DNA from 2 places in the Gordonia humi genome. Region 1 is predicted to be linked to the other one. Evidence: riboswitches for the same ligand, from Rfam matches in the RefSeq annotation. Region 1 holds a riboswitch; the other holds the start of a gene.

Region 1 (7,469 bases):
CGACCGTCCCACTCGTGGTCGTGCATGAAGCCGCCGTCGAGACCGACGCGGTACTTGCGGGCGTCGTTCGCGATGTAGGCGTAGGCGAGCGGCATCAGCAGCCCCGGCTTCGGGTCCTTCTTACTGGCGATCACGTCGTCGGCCTTGCGCATCTCGGCGAAGAACTTCCGGAACGTGTTGTTCGGGTACGAGCTCTTCTTCCAGCCGTAGATCGCCATCCCGGCGCCGATCATCGTGGTATGACCCTTCGGCGGGGTGATCAGCTCGGTGTTCTCGCCGAAGAACGCGCGGTCCACCCGGTCCTCGTCCTTGAACATCATGATTCCGCTGGTACCGCGCGGGTTGCACTCGATGGTGACCAGACCGCGTTCGGGGTTGTCGATGAAGTCGAGCCCCATGTGTCCGGTGAAACCGACCTCCTTCACCAGGCGGCGGGTCCACTCGACGATTCCGGGATGCTCCACCTGCTCGAAGGTCAGACACGAGCTGCCGCCGATCGCGTAGGCGACGGGATAGGTGGCGTGCGCGTACATCTCACCGTCGCGGCACACCGAGTACGTGCAGTAGCGGTCGCCCTCGAGCCACTCCTGCGCGATCCACGGATTGGTCGGATCGTAGGTGAGGTAGCTCAAGTCGTCGCCCGGGTACGCCTTGTAGACCTTCTGCGAACCGCGTGAGTACGCCTGTTTGACGGCGAACGGCGTCGTGAAGTCGTTCGCCGCGGCGACGGCGTCCTCCGGTGAGGAGATCTCCCGGAACTTGAGCGTCTCGATGCCGCGGTCGACGAGCGCCTGCTGGTAGGAGAGCTTGTTGTGGAGCATCTCCTCGATCTCGAACGACGAGAGGAACAGCTCGCACGTTGCCGGGAAGAGTCCGGCCATCATCGCGAGGATGTCGGTCTCCTCGTGGATCGGGATGACGATGTCGACCTTCTCGCGTTCGACGATGGCCGCGAGTTCCCGGCAGTACTCCTGCGGCTTGTACTTGGGCGGGCTGACCCGGTGGAACGCCGTCGTGGCGTTCGACCACTTGGAGACCCCGCCCCTCATGCTGTCGACGACCGTCACCTGATGACCGGCCGCGGCCATACGACGGGCCAGGTTGAGGGTCAGAAACGACCTTGCGAACGTAATCAGCACATGTTTGCGCGCACCAGAGACCACTACTACAGAGTAGACACAGGCCGGTACCGGCCGTGTACGGTATTCCTTCGAGTGTTCTCCAAGCCAGCTGAATAGGAATCGGGTTGTTCGCAATCGGCGTCATCGCTGCGGCTATGGCCGCCGTGGCGTACGGGGTTTCGACCGTTTTGCGCGCTCTGGGCGCACGGCGGGTCGCCGTCGAGATGCGAGAGGACGGCAGAACCGGCGCAGACTCGGCGGCGGCGCCGTCGGTCGGTTCGACGATGTCGACCATCGTCGATCCCGCGTTCATTCTCGGCACCCTCATGGTGATCGTCGGTTTCGGCGGCGGCGCGCTCGCCGCACGGTTCCTGCCGTTGTTCCTGGCGCAGTCGATCGTCGCCGCCAATCTCGTGGTCACCGCACTGCTCGGCACCCTGTTGCTGAACATCACCCTCCACACTCGCGACTGGGTCGCCATCTGGCTGGTGGTGCTCTCCCTGTTCATGCTGGGCGTCTCGTCGGCTCCGCATGCCAACGACTACGCGGAGCGCAGCTTCCACTGGGAACTGTTCGGGGCGACGATCGTGGTGGCCGCCGTCGCCCTGGTCGGCGTGTACACGTTCGGCAAGTACGCGGCGGTCGTCGGCGGCGCGGCCGCAGGCCTGTTGTTCGGCATCATCGCGGTGTCGGTCCGCATTCTCGACGGCATGAATCCGTTCGATCTGGCGGCCCTGCTCACCGATCCTGCGGCCTACGCGCTCGCGGTGGCGGGTGCGGTCGGCTTCTACGTGCAGACCGTCGCGCTGCAGGTCGGCGCGGTCAACGGCGTCACCGCGCTGCTGGTGACCGGTGAGACGGCGCTGCCGAGCCTGATCGGCGTCGTGTTCCTCGGTGACATCGCCCGTCCCGGCATGGAGTGGCTGGCGATCGTCGGGTTCATCGGCGCGGTGATCGGCGCGGTCCTCGTCGCCTGGTACTCCACCGGCGACCCCGATCACTTCGGCGAGGCACCGCCCGAGAAGGGCGGCTGGCGCCGCGGCCGCGAAGAGACCGACGACGCCTCCGCCTGACGCGGCCCTGCCGGTCGAGCCCGTCGACTCCGCTCCGGAGAGCCGAAGTCGAGACCGTCAGTCCCGCGCCGGACTCGACGCCTGCGCCCAGAACCTCTTCGGAATCCGTCCGGCTCCGGCCGCGAGACGACCGCCGAGAACGGCGTGCCGCATGGCCGCGGCCATCGCCTCCGGGTCGTTGGCCCGGGTCACCGCACTGGCCAGCAGTACCGCGTCGCATCCGAGTTCCATCGCCAGCGCCGCGTCGCTGGCCGTGCCGATACCCGCGTCGAGCACGACGGGGACGCTCGCCCGGGCCACGATCATCTCGATGTTGTGCGGGTTGGCGATTCCCAGACCGGTGCCGATCGGCGAGCCGAGCGGCATCACGGCCGCCACCCCGACGTCTTCGAGACGCTGCGCGAGGACCGGGTCGTCGTTCGTGTAGGCCATCACGTCGAATCCGTCGTCGACCAACGCATCGGCGGCCTCGACCAGTTCGAGCGGATCGGGCAGCAGCGTGTGGTCGTCGGCCACCACCTCGAGCTTCACCAGGTTCGTCTCGACCGCCTCGCGACCCAGCTGCGCGCACAGCACCGCCTCGGCCGTCGTATGACACCCGGCGGTGTTCGGCAGCACCGCGATGTCCAGGCGACGCAACAGATCCAGGACCCCGGTGCCCGACGCCGGGTCGACGCGACGCATCGCGACGGTCGTCAGCTCGGTGCCGGAGGCGACCAGGGCGCGTTCGAGGACGGCGAGGTTCGACGCCCCGCCGGTGCCGGTGATCAGCCGTGAGGTGAACTCACGACCGGCGACGACGAACTTCTCAGCCACCCTGCACCGCCGTCAGGATGTCGATCTCGGCGTACTCGCCGATCTCCTCGGCCCAGCGCGTCTTGGGGCGGACCACGCCGTCGACCGCGACGGCGACGCCCGTGTCCGGGAGCCCGAGGTGCTCCAACAGACGCGGGACGTCGACGGGGCCGTCGATCCGGATGTCGTCGCCGTTGACGGTGAGTTCCATGTCAGCCTTCTCTCTCGGGGTGGTTCAGGAGTTCTCGGATGCGGGCCGCGGTCCACGGCGACAAGGCGATCCCGTTGCGGCCGTGCCCGGTCGCGATCAGAATCCGCTCGTCGACGCGCCTCACCACCGGCACGCCGTCGACCGACGACGGGCGTATCCCCGCCGCCGCCTCGGCCAGCTCGTAGGTGCTCAGCCCGGGCATCACGGCGATCGCATCGGCGAGCAGTTCGGCGACGCCGATCGCCTGCGGGGCCCGGTCGTCGGGACCGAGGGCCTCGTACTGGGTGGCGCCGACGACGACGCCGTCGGCGCGCGGGACCAGATAGATCGGCCGCCCGTGGCGTCGCCCGCGGATCACGTGGGTCGGCGGCGGCACCGACCAGCGGGTACGCCGCAGGCGCAGGATCTCGCCCTTCTCGCCGCGGAGCGGCACATCGGCGCCGACGAGGCCGGCCAACGCGGTGCTGCCGAGTCCGGCGGCGATGAGGACCTGGTCGCCGGTGAGTGCGGTCGGATCGTCGACGGTGTCGGTGACGATCGTGCCGCCCGCCTGCTCGAATCGTCGGGTCAGCGCCGCGAGGAGCAGCCGATTGTCCACGGCACCTTCGCCTTCGGCGAGATAGCCGCCCGCCGTCCCGCGCGCCAGCGCCGACTCGTGGCGTCGCAGTCGATTCCCGGTGCATCGCGGCAGATCGACGTCGGGCATGCGGCCGCGGACGAAGCGCACCTGTTCGTCGAGGTAGGCCAGATCGGTCGACGACACCCCCAGCAGGATGCTGCTGTCGGCGGTCCTGACCGCCGGATCGCCGAGTCTGGTGAGGAAGTCCGGCCAGAGCGCCGCCGACGCCGCGGCGACGTCGAGGAGTTCACCTTCGCCGGGATGTCCCTCGCCGAAGCAACCGAGCATCCCGCCCGCCACGTGAGCAGCACGTCGACGAGCGCCGGCGTCGTACACGGTGACGGTCCATCCGTCGTCGGCCGCCGCCAGCGCGCACGCCAGTCCGACCACCCCGCCGCCGACGACGGACAGTTCACGTCTCACAGAAATCGTTTCCCTTCGCCGGCATTATCCGGATCAGGTCAGACGGTCAGCGACGGTCCGTGTCGCACTCTCAGCCCGGCGCCGGCGGACTCCCGTGTGTTGTCTCGTTCACGATCAGCTTACCGTTGCTGTCATGAGCGACTCCTCCCGCACCGCGATCGTCGACGCCCGCCTGTACCTGTGCACCGATGCCCGCCGCGAGCGCGGCGACCTTCTCGAGTTCGTCGCCGAGGCCGTCGCGGGCGGGGTCGACATCGTCCAACTGCGCGATAAGGGATCGGCGGGCGAGCAGCGGTTCGGCGAACTGGACGCGTCGGCGGAGCTGGAGATCCTGGCTGGACTGCGCGAGGTGGTCCACGCCGGCGGCGCACTGCTGTCGGTGAACGATCGCGCCGACATCGCGCACGCCGCGCGCGCCGACGTGCTCCACCTCGGCCAGGACGACCTGCCGCCGTCGGCCGCCCGCGCGATCGTCGGCCCCGAGGTGGTGATCGGCCGGTCGACACACGACGCCGACCAGATGCGCGCCGCGGTCGCCGACCGCGACGTCGACTACTTCTGCACCGGCCCGCTGTGGACGACGCCGACCAAACCGGGCCGCGCGGCCACCGGCCTCGATCTGGTCCGCGCCGCGGCCGCCGAGGCGAACGACAAACCCTGGTTCGCGATCGGCGGCGTCGACCTGGAACGAGCCCCCGAGGTCGTCGCGGCGGGAGCGACACGGATCGTCGTCGTCCGCGCGATCACGGCGGCCGACGATCCGCGAGCTGCCTCTTCCGCACTGCGCAGGGCGGTGCTATCGTGATCGCCACTATGACGTGGAAGCTTCTCGTAACCCGCCGCAGCGGGGTCTGATTCGACCGACCCCCCGCTGCGGGTTCGTCGTCTCTCCACTTCTTTACCGTCGGTCACCGAATCTTCGACCGAAATGAACCGACGTGATGCACTCCATTCAGTTCCAGCCGTCAACCTGTATCCGTGACGGGCACGGCGACCACCGTTCCGGCCGATCCTCGGTCGGCCGCCGGATGCCCGCCTGGTTTCCTCAGGAGGCGGCCACGATGACCACGGCACACTTCGACACGACCTACGCCCCGACCGGTTCCATCTCCCTGCAGGCCTTCTCGATCGAGCCCGCCCGAGCCGACGCCGTCCACTGCACCGCGCGCGTCCAGATCTCCTCGCGCACCGTCAGTCTGGAGGCCACCGCATCCGGCGCCATCGGCGCGATGACCTCGATGCTCTACGATCTCGGCGCGGGCGTCGAGATCATCTCGTTCTCGCAGCAGGTCGACGAGGACGAGGTCACCACCTACCTGCTGTGCGAGGCCGACGGCCGCCGCGGCTGGTCGTACGGGATCGGCCGCACAGCCGACGAGTCCGCCGTCTCGGCGTTGATCTCGGGGGCCAATCAGCTCGTCAACGACGGCGCGCGAAAGGCCCCGTGAGACCCGTTCGCGCGCACGCGTCCGGGACCCGCTCAGCCGAGTCGGTCCACCAACCCCGGCCACGCGGCGGCGAGCCCCGGATGCAGCGGAAGCTCGGCCACGTCGGCGGCACGGACCCAGCGGAGTTCGGTCGACTCGCCGTTCGGCGTGGTCGCGATCCGCGACGCGGCGCGGGCGAGGACCGTCGTATAGGTCCAGCCGCTCGACGCACGGTGCGTGACGACCGAGTCGACGACGTCGAGTTGGTCCCCGGTGATGCCGGCCTCCTCGAACGCCTCGCGGACGGCCGCCTGCTCGACGGTCTCGTGCGAGTCGCGGGCTCCGCCGGGCAACCCCCACGTTCCGCCCTGGTGCGACCAGACCGCGCGGTGTTGCAGAAGCACCGCGACCCCGTCGTCGGCGACGGCCGTCAACAGGAGTCCGGCGGCTCCGTGCCGTCCCCAGTACCGTTGACCGTCGGCGTCGAAGACCCAGCCGTCACCGTCACCCTGCACGCGGACCTCCCACTGCACTGACCTTGAAGAAGTACGCCGCCGGTCGGCTCGCGGCGGCTCGACACTCACCGTACCGGGTGTTGCCCGTCACCCGCAGGCGTGCGGACTAGGCTGGGGGTCGACCCAAGCGAAGGGAAAGTCGTGGCCGGGCAGGTTTCGGGTGTGCGCTCCGCGCTCACGCATGCCGGTCGCACGGTGATCCCCGAACGAGGCGGCCCCGGACCCACTCTCCGGCAGGTGATCGCCGACCGTCGAGAACTCGCGGCGATGACTCGCGAACGGGTCAGTTCTCCGCTCGTGGCGTTCCGCTTCTATGCGACCACGACGCCCGGGAAGCTCGTCATCATCCTGTTGGCGATGGTGCTCGCCTGCACACTGACCGGTTGGTACGCGTCGTCGGCGTCCACCACGCGCAGTCAGACGCTCGCATCGCTGATCGATCGCAGCGAGCCGCAAGCCGAGGCGGCCGAGACGCTGTACAGCTCCCTGTCGGTGGCCGACGCCTCCGCGAACTCGGCGTTCATCTCCGGCGGTCGCGAATCACCCTCTCTGCGAAAGAGTTTCACCGACTCGATCGCGAGCGCATCGATGGCGTTGATCGCGGCGACGGACGGCTACCGGGAAGACGCGTCCGCGCACACCGTCGACGAGGAGGGCGCACGCGCCGACCTGAACACCCTCGCGGTCAAGATCCCCGAGTACACCGGTCTCGTCGAGACCGCGCGCACCAACAACCGTCTGGGCTATCCCGTCGGATCGGCGTATCTGTCCGTGGCGTCGACACTCATGCAGGACACGATTCTTCCTGCGGCGCAACGCCTCTACGAGCAGCGTTCCTCGGCCATCTCCGAGCCCCAACGAACACTGACCGTGCCGCCGTGGGGCGTGTACGTCGCGCTGTCCCTCATCATCGGCATGCTCCTCACGACCAGCCGGTATCTGGCCCGCCGTACCCGCCGCCACTTCAACATGGGTCTGCTCGCGGCCCTGACCGCATTGGTGCTGGGGACCGTCTGGCTGTTGGTCTCCGGGCTCACCTCGGTCGCCGCGGCGAACACCGCGAAGGTCTCCGGCGCGGATCCGCTGCACACGTTGACCAGCATGCGCATCCTCACCCAACAGGCCCGGTCGGCCGAGACGTTGTCGTTGGTCCGGCGCTCCGATCCCGGTGAACTGGACCGGACGTTCTCCTCCGCGATGGACCAGATCGTCGACCGCGCCGAATCGCTCCAGCGGGATTCCGATCTCGACAAGCAGTACGGCATCACCGATCCCCTCGACGAGG
Region 2 (7,469 bases), 4.5 Mb from region 1:
GCGCTCGCGTCGACCCTCGCGCCGGCCAAGCAGTACCTGACGACGCAGGGGCTCGGCCCCGACGCCGACAACACCCTCACTCAGCTGCAGTCCGACTCGTCGTTGATCTCGTCGCAGTTCAACACGCCGGGCAGCCCGCTGAACACCTTCCTCGGCCTGGCCGAGACCGGTGCGCTGCACAACGACATCATGACGGTCCGCTCGGACATGACCGAGCTCAGCGACGGTGCGAATGAGCTGTCGTCCGGTCTGGGCGAACTGCAGACCGGTTCGGCGCAGCTCGCGAGCGGTCTCGACGAGGCCGGCGACGCCATCCCGAAGTGGACCAAGGCCCAGCAGGACGCGCTCGCCAAGACTCTGGCGGCGCCGGTGACCCTGGAGGAGAAGTACAAGAACGAGGCCGAGACCTTCGGCACCGGCTTCGCGCCGTTCTTCTTCTCCCTGGCGCTGTTCGTCGGCGGCATCATCGCCTGGATGCTGTTCACACCGTTGCAGTCCCGTCCGATCGCACAGGGGCTGAACTCGGTGCGCGCCGTGCTCGCCTCGTACGCTCCCACGTTCGGCGTCGGCGTCCTGCAGGCCCTGATCCTGTACCTCGTGACCGTGTACGCGGTCGGCATGAAACCGGCGCATCTTTTCGGCACATTCGGATTCATGGTGTTGGTGGTCGCGACGTTCCTCGCGATAATTCAGATGTTCAACGCATTGTTCGGTCCAGCCGTCGGCCGTGTGGTCACGTTGGCGTTCTTGATGATTCAGCTGACTTCTGCCGGCGGTATATACCCCGTTCAGACGACGACGAAACCATTCCAGTACATCCATTGGGTGGATCCGATGACATATACCGTCAACGGGTTGAGACAAATGATCATGGGCGGCGTCGATTATCGATTCTGGGTGGCGTTCGCGGTCCTCATCGGGATCACGCTCCTGTGCCTGATCGTGTCGACGTTCGCCGCTCGAAGAAACCGGCAGTACACGATGGACAGGCTCTATCCGCCAGTCGAAGTCTGACCCGGTACAGGCGTGACCTGTGCCTTCCCGACACATTTGATTCGCTGACCAGAAAATAGGAGAAGACATGGCCGACAAGGACTACCAGCGGATGGCTCTCAGCCCGGTGTTCAACCGGCTCGGCGAGCAGTCGTCGCTGCCGCGCCACGAGATGGCAGACGGGATGCTCCTGCCGAGCACCGCGTACCAGATCGTCCACGACCAGGCGATGCTCGACGGAAACTCGCGCTTGAACATGGCGACGTTCGTCTCGACGTACATGGACAAGGAAGCCCAGCTCCTGTACATGCAGACCGTCGACAAGAACATGATCGACAAGGACGAGTATCCGGCGACCGCCGAGATCGAGGACCGCTGCTGGCGGATCCTGGGCAACCTGTGGCACAACCCGGACGTGGAGAACTCGATCGGCACCTCGACGATCGGCTCGTCCGAGGCGTGCATGCTCGGCGGCCTGGCGCTCAAGCGCCGCTGGCAGACCAAGCGCAAGGCCGAGGGCAAGTCGACGGAGGCGCCGAACCTGGTGCTCTCGACCGCCGTTCAGGTGTGCTGGGAGAAGTTCTGCAACTACTTCGAGGTGGAGCCCCGTTGGGTGCCGATCACCGAGGACCACCTGTTCCTCGACGGCCACGACCTCGAGAAGTACGTCGACGAGAACACCATCGGCGTCGTCGCGATCATGGGCCAGACCTACACCGGCGCCTACGAGCCGGTCGAGGAGATCGCGGCCAAGCTCGACCAGATCCAGGCCGATACCGGCCTGGACGTGAACATCCACATCGACGGCGCGTCCGGCGCGATGATCGCCCCGTTCTGCCAGCCCGAGCTCAACTGGGACTTCCGCGTCGACCGCGTCGCGTCCATCAGCACCTCGGGCCACAAGTTCGGCCTCGTGTACCCGGGTGTCGGCTGGATCGTGTGGCGTGACAAGGACGCTCTGCCCGAGAGCCTGATCTTCCACTGCGCCTACCTGGGCGGCGACATGCCGACCCTGGCGCTGAACTTCTCGCGCCCGGGCGCGCAGGTCCTGCTGCAGTACTACCAGTTCCTGCGTCTGGGCAAGGAGGGCTACCGCGAGGTCCAGCAGGGGTCGCTCGACGTCGCCCAGTACCTCTCGGCGTCGATCGCCGAGATGGCGCCGTTCGAACTCGTCAGCAAGGGCGACACGATCCCGGTGTTCGCGTGGCGGATGCGCAAGGGATACACCGACAACTGGACTCTCTACGATCTCCAGGACCGTCTGCGGATGAAGGGCTGGCAGGTTCCCGCCTACCCGCTCGCCGACGATCTCGCCGAGGTCACCGTGCAGCGCATCGTCGTGCGTGCCGGGCTGAGCAAGGATCTGGCCGGCTCACTGCTCGCCGACATCAAGACCGAGGTCGAGTTCCTCGAGCGTCTGACCGGTCCGATGCCGACCGAGGGCCAGACCTCGGCCTTCCACCACTGACCGGTGCGGGACGTCCCGAGTCGTTCGCGACGCGGGACGTCCTTTGGCGTTTCTTCAGAAGAGAGGTATGCGTGTGAGCGTCGCCCGCGGTTCGTTCGTCGGACGGCTCCTGATGCCGACACTGGCCAAACAGTGCATCGGATTCATGATCGGGTCGTTCCTGTTCGCGTTGGGGTCGGCCCCCGGGTTCGGTACGTGGGCCGGTGCGACGGCGTCGAACGTCTCGTATTTCATCGGGGCGTGGTTCTTCACGGCCGCGGGCCTGGTGCAGTTGGCGCTCTCGGGTGCGATGACGACGAAGGTCTCCTACGGATCGGGCACGATGTTCCGCGCCGAGTGGCTCGCCGCGTCGACGCAGTCGGTCGGCACCGTGCTGTTCAATGTGAGCACCACGGCCGCGCTGTACATCAAGTCGGTGCACGGCACCCAGCAGCTGGTCTGGAATCCGGACGCGGGCGGATCGGTGTTCTTCCTCGTCAGCGGTTGGTTCGTCTTGGTCGCGTTGAAACACACCGACGGTCGCGTGTGGGCGCCGCGGAGTTCGGACTGGTGGTGCGGTCAGATCAACATGCTGGGCTGTATTGCGTTCGGAGTGTCGGCCGTCGGCGGCTTCGTCAGTAGGACCGGTAACACCGTGGACGCGGTGCTGGCCAACACCGGCACCTTCATCGGCGCGCTGTGCTTCTTCTCCGCCTCGTTCATCGCACTGGTGGTGGCCAAGCGGGACGCGCGGCCGGTCACCGCGCCCGTTACGGCGTGACGCGGCGCCTCGGCTCGGCAGGCACACCGGTGTCGCGGAGCGGCCGCGTCGCGAACGGGGCGCTTACTCGCCGACCCGCCACAGCGGGTTCACCGGGCCGTGGCCGGCTCCCAGCGGATACGCCGACTCCAGACCCCTGGTGACCCAGCCCTTGGCGAACTCGAGCGCATCGGGCACCGTGCGACCGTGGGCGAGGGCCGCACAGATCGCGGCGGCGAGCGTGTCGCCCGCTCCGTGATCGTGCGGGGTGTGGATGCGACGGGTCTCCAGGGCGATGAACTCGGTGCCGTCGAACAGCAGATCCGGGCTGAGTTCGCTGGTCCGCAGATGCCCGCCCTTGACCAGTGCCCACCGGGCGCCGAGATCGTGCAGGGCGCGGGCTGCGTCGCGCTGGGTCGCCGCGTCGACCACGTCGATGCCGGTGATGAGTCGGACCTCGTCGAGGTTCGGCGTCACGACGTCGGCCAGCGGGATCATCCGATGTATGAGCGTGCCGAGGGCGTCCACAGCTAATAGGGGATTGCCGTGCATCGACGCGCACACCGGGTCGACGACGAGCGGAATCGTCCGCCCGCCGCCGATCGACAGTTCGTCGCACGCGTCGGCGATCGCCTCGATGATCGGCGCCGACGCGAGCATCCCGGTCTTGACCGCGCCGACCCCGATGTCGGGCACCACCGAGTGCATCTGCGCGGCGACGACCTCCGGTTCGATCTCCTGAACACCGGTGACCCCCAGCGTGTTCTGCACGGTCACCGCGGTGACCGCCACACACGCGTGCAAGCCGAGCAGTGCGAACGTGCGCATATCGGCCTGGATGCCCGCGCCGCCGCCGGAGTCGGACCCGGCGACGGTCATCACGCGTACCGGCGTGCGTCCGGGAGCGACGGTCGGCAGCAGGCGCGGATCGGTCACGGCGCGGCGACCTCGCTGATGGGCAGGTAGACCTGGTTGCCCGCGGCGGTGAACTCCTCCGACTTGGCCGCCATCTCCTGCGCGATCTTCCGGTCGATGTCCTCGGCGGTGACGAGGTCGTTCTCCTCGGCGTAGGCGCGGACGTCGGCGGAGATGCGCATGGAGCAGAACTTCGGACCGCACATCGAGCAGAAGTGCGCGGTCTTCGCGGGTTCGGCGGGCATCGTCTCGTCGTGGTATTCGCGGGCGGTGTCCGGGTCGAGTGCCAGGTTGAACTGGTCGGTCCAGCGGAACTCGAACCGCGCCTTGCTCAGCGCGTCGTCGCGCTCCTGCGCACGCGGATGCGCTTTGGCCAGGTCGGCGGCATGGGCGGCGATCTTGTAGGTGATCACGCCGACCTTGACGTCGTCGCGGTCGGGCAGACCGAGATGCTCCTTGGGGGTGACATAGCAGAGCATCGCGGTGCCCGCCTGGGCGATCATCGCGGCGCCGATCGCCGAGGTGATGTGGTCGTAGGCGGGCGCGATGTCGGTGGCGAGCGGACCGAGGGTGTAGAACGGGGCCTCGTCGCACCATTCCTCCTCCAGGCGCACGTTCTCGACGATCTTGTGCATCGGCACGTGGCCGGGACCCTCGATCATCACCTGCACGCCGTACGCCTTGGCGCGAGTGGTCAGTTCACCGAGCGTCCGGAGTTCGGCGAACTGGGCCTCGTCGTTGGCGTCGGCGATCGAACCGGGGCGCAGACCGTCGCCGAGGGAGAAGGTGATGTCGTATCGGGCGAGGATCTCGCAGAGCTCGTCGAAGTGCGTGTACAGGAACGATTCGGTGTGGTGCGCCAGACACCAGGCCGCCATGATCGATCCGCCGCGCGAGACGATGCCGGTGACGCGTTTGGCCGTGAGCGGCACGTAGCGCAGCAGGACACCGGCGTGGACGGTCATGTAGTCGACCCCCTGCTCGGCCTGTTCGATCACGGTGTCGCGGTAGATCTCCCAGGTCAGTGCGGTCGGATCGCCCTTGACCTTCTCCAGCGCCTGGTAGATCGGAACGGTGCCGACCGGGGCGGGGGAGTTGCGCATGATCCACTCGCGGGTCTGGTGGATGTCCTTGCCGGTGGAGAGGTCCATGATCGTGTCGGCGCCCCATCGGGTGGCCCACACCATCTTCTCCACCTCTTCGGCGATCGACGATGTGACCGCCGAGTTGCCGATGTTGGCGTTGACCTTGACCGCGAACTTCTTGCCGATGATCATGGGTTCCGATTCGGGGTGGCGGTGGTTGGCCGGGATCACCGCGCGGCCGGCGGCGACCTCGGTGCGGACCACCTCGGCGTCGACGCCTTCGCGGGCGGCGATGTAGGCCATTTCGGCGGTCACGATGCCCGCTCGGGCCCAGCCGAGCTGGGTGGCGGCGCCGTCGATCGGCTCGGGCCTGGTCCACGAGTCGCGGATCGGTTCGAGACCGCGTTCGAGGTCGATCACGGCGTTCGGATCGGTGTACGGACCGGATGTGTCGTACAGGTCGAGGTGGTCGCCGTCGGTGAGGTGAACGCGTCGAGTGGGGACACGCAGGCCGTCGACCGTCCCGAGACCGGAGCGATGTTCGACCTCGAGGTATTCCTTGGTGCTGCCCTCGATGGGGCCGGTGGTGACACCGCCGGTGGACACAGATGTGCTCATGACATTCCTCCCTACGCCGGCATTATCCGGACAGGTTCAAGCGGTCGACGATCGCCGTTCGTCATCTCAGCCCTCGGTTCGTGAGAGCCCCCGCGTGTGCAGTTGTGTGTGCGCTCACAGCGCACGGTGCCACTCTAACCACAAGCCGCGGTGCGGTTCCAGTCGGCCTCTCCAGGTAACTCGAGTCACACCTAACCGTGATGCAGATGAGACTGGTGTGAGTTGCGGCACATTGCTTGCGCCACGTAGTGTTGTGATCGTTGTCACAGGGAGGTGTCATGCATCTGAGGAATCGCCATCAGGCGCCGCAGAATTCCGCTCGTTCGCTGCTCCAACAGATCTCCGAAGTGGTCCACAACCCGGAACGGGAACGCTTCGAACTGTGGGTGGCGGGCGATCTCGTCGGCGTGCTGGGCTACAGCCTCGAAGACGCTCCCGACGGCACGATCGCGACCATTCTGCACACCGTCATGTACGACGAGTACGCCGGTCACGGCCTCGCGACCAGACTGACCGGAAGCGCCATGTCGTACATGCGCGACAACGGCTTCAAAGTCCGTCCCGTCTGCACGTTCACCAGGAAGTTCATCGAGGAGCATCCGGGAGTGGTCCCGCTGGTGCCGGTGTAGGAGGGGCCTCGATACTCCACCGGCGGGGGAGTCGGGGGCGGGTCTACGCGGACGAGACGTCGAGGACGAGCGGAGCGTGGTCGCTGGCGCCCTTGGCGTTGCGGGCGGCGACGTCGATGAAGGCGTCGAAGACCCGGTCGTTCAGTGCGGGCGAGCACAGCGCGAAGTCGATGCGCATGCCTTCGTTGCGCTCCAATCGGCCGGCCTGGTAGTCCCAGAACGTGTACGTGTCCGGACCGGGTGCGAACGGTCCCGCACTGTCGACGAAACCGGCGGCGCCGAACTGGGCGAACGCGGCGCGCTCGGCGTCGGAGGTATGCGTGCGGTCGGCGAACAGCTCGGGATCCCATACGTCGGCGTCGGTCGGTGCTACGTTCCAGTCGCCGGCCAACGCCACTTGGGCGGCCGGATCGTGTCCGAGCTCGAGTCTGGTGACGTCGGCGAGGGCGTCGAGCCACTCCAGTTTGTAACTCATATGCGGATCGGTCCGTGTCCGGCCGTTCGGCACGTACAGGCTCCACACGCGCACGCCGCCGCATGTCGCCGAGATCGCGCGCGACTCGCGCACGCCGTTGTACGTCGGCTGACCGTCGAAGCCGATGTGCACATCGGTCAGACCCGCGCGGGACGCGATGGCGACCCCGTTGTATCCGCCGTCGCCGCAGATCGCGACGTCGTAGCCGTGTGCGGCGAAACTCATCACCGGGAACTGGTCGTCGGAGCACTTGGTCTCCTGCAGCGCCAGGACGTCGATCGCATGCCGGGTCATCCACGCGACGACGTCCTCCGAACGCGCGCGGATCGAGTTCACGTTCCAGGTCGCCAGGCGCACGGGTCAGATCTCCTCGGTCGGGTCGGTCAGCTGAGTGCCGACGGCGGCCCACCGGTCGCGGACGGCCGCCGGGTCGTCGTCGGTCAGCAAGACGGCGAAGCGGCGATCGTGGTAGTGGTCGTGCCAGAAGTCGACCGATTCGGCGAACCATTCCAGCTCGTCGGGGGCGTCGGCGAGCAGCGCGCCGGCG

Evidence for each region. A riboswitch is a leader RNA that binds a small molecule or an ion and turns the genes downstream of it on or off. The one in region 1 is predicted to bind thiamine pyrophosphate.
Region 2: another riboswitch for thiamine pyrophosphate. It lies ahead of thiC (phosphomethylpyrimidine synthase ThiC); the one in region 1 lies ahead of BKA16_RS01650 (FAD-dependent oxidoreductase).

Annotation. Positions count from the first base shown of each region.
Region 1 covers NZ_JACIFP010000001.1:358,352-365,820, forward strand. Annotated here, with positions in the region: gene BKA16_RS01630 (ATP-grasp domain-containing protein) at 1-1,163, opposite strand, end outside; gene BKA16_RS01635 (EamA/RhaT family transporter) at 1,247-2,194, shown strand; gene thiG (thiazole synthase) at 2,252-3,010, opposite strand; gene thiS (sulfur carrier protein ThiS) at 3,003-3,200, opposite strand; gene BKA16_RS01650 (FAD-dependent oxidoreductase) at 3,202-4,242, opposite strand; TPP riboswitch at 4,235-4,348, opposite strand; gene thiE (thiamine phosphate synthase) at 4,376-5,047, shown strand; gene BKA16_RS01660 (hypothetical protein) at 5,304-5,690, shown strand; gene BKA16_RS01665 (NUDIX domain-containing protein) at 5,723-6,184, opposite strand; gene BKA16_RS01670 (hypothetical protein) at 6,326-7,469, shown strand, end outside.
Region 2 covers NZ_JACIFP010000001.1:4,816,850-4,824,318, reverse strand. Annotated here, with positions in the region: gene BKA16_RS22385 (YhgE/Pip domain-containing protein) at 1-1,014, shown strand, start outside; gene gad (glutamate decarboxylase) at 1,082-2,461, shown strand; gene BKA16_RS22375 (hypothetical protein) at 2,574-3,221, shown strand; gene thiD (bifunctional hydroxymethylpyrimidine kinase/phosphomethylpyrimidine kinase) at 3,285-4,136, opposite strand; gene thiC (phosphomethylpyrimidine synthase ThiC) at 4,133-5,818, opposite strand; TPP riboswitch at 5,809-5,922, opposite strand; gene BKA16_RS22360 (GNAT family N-acetyltransferase) at 6,097-6,447, shown strand; gene BKA16_RS22355 (exodeoxyribonuclease III) at 6,491-7,279, opposite strand; gene BKA16_RS22350 (barstar family protein) at 7,283-7,469, opposite strand, start outside.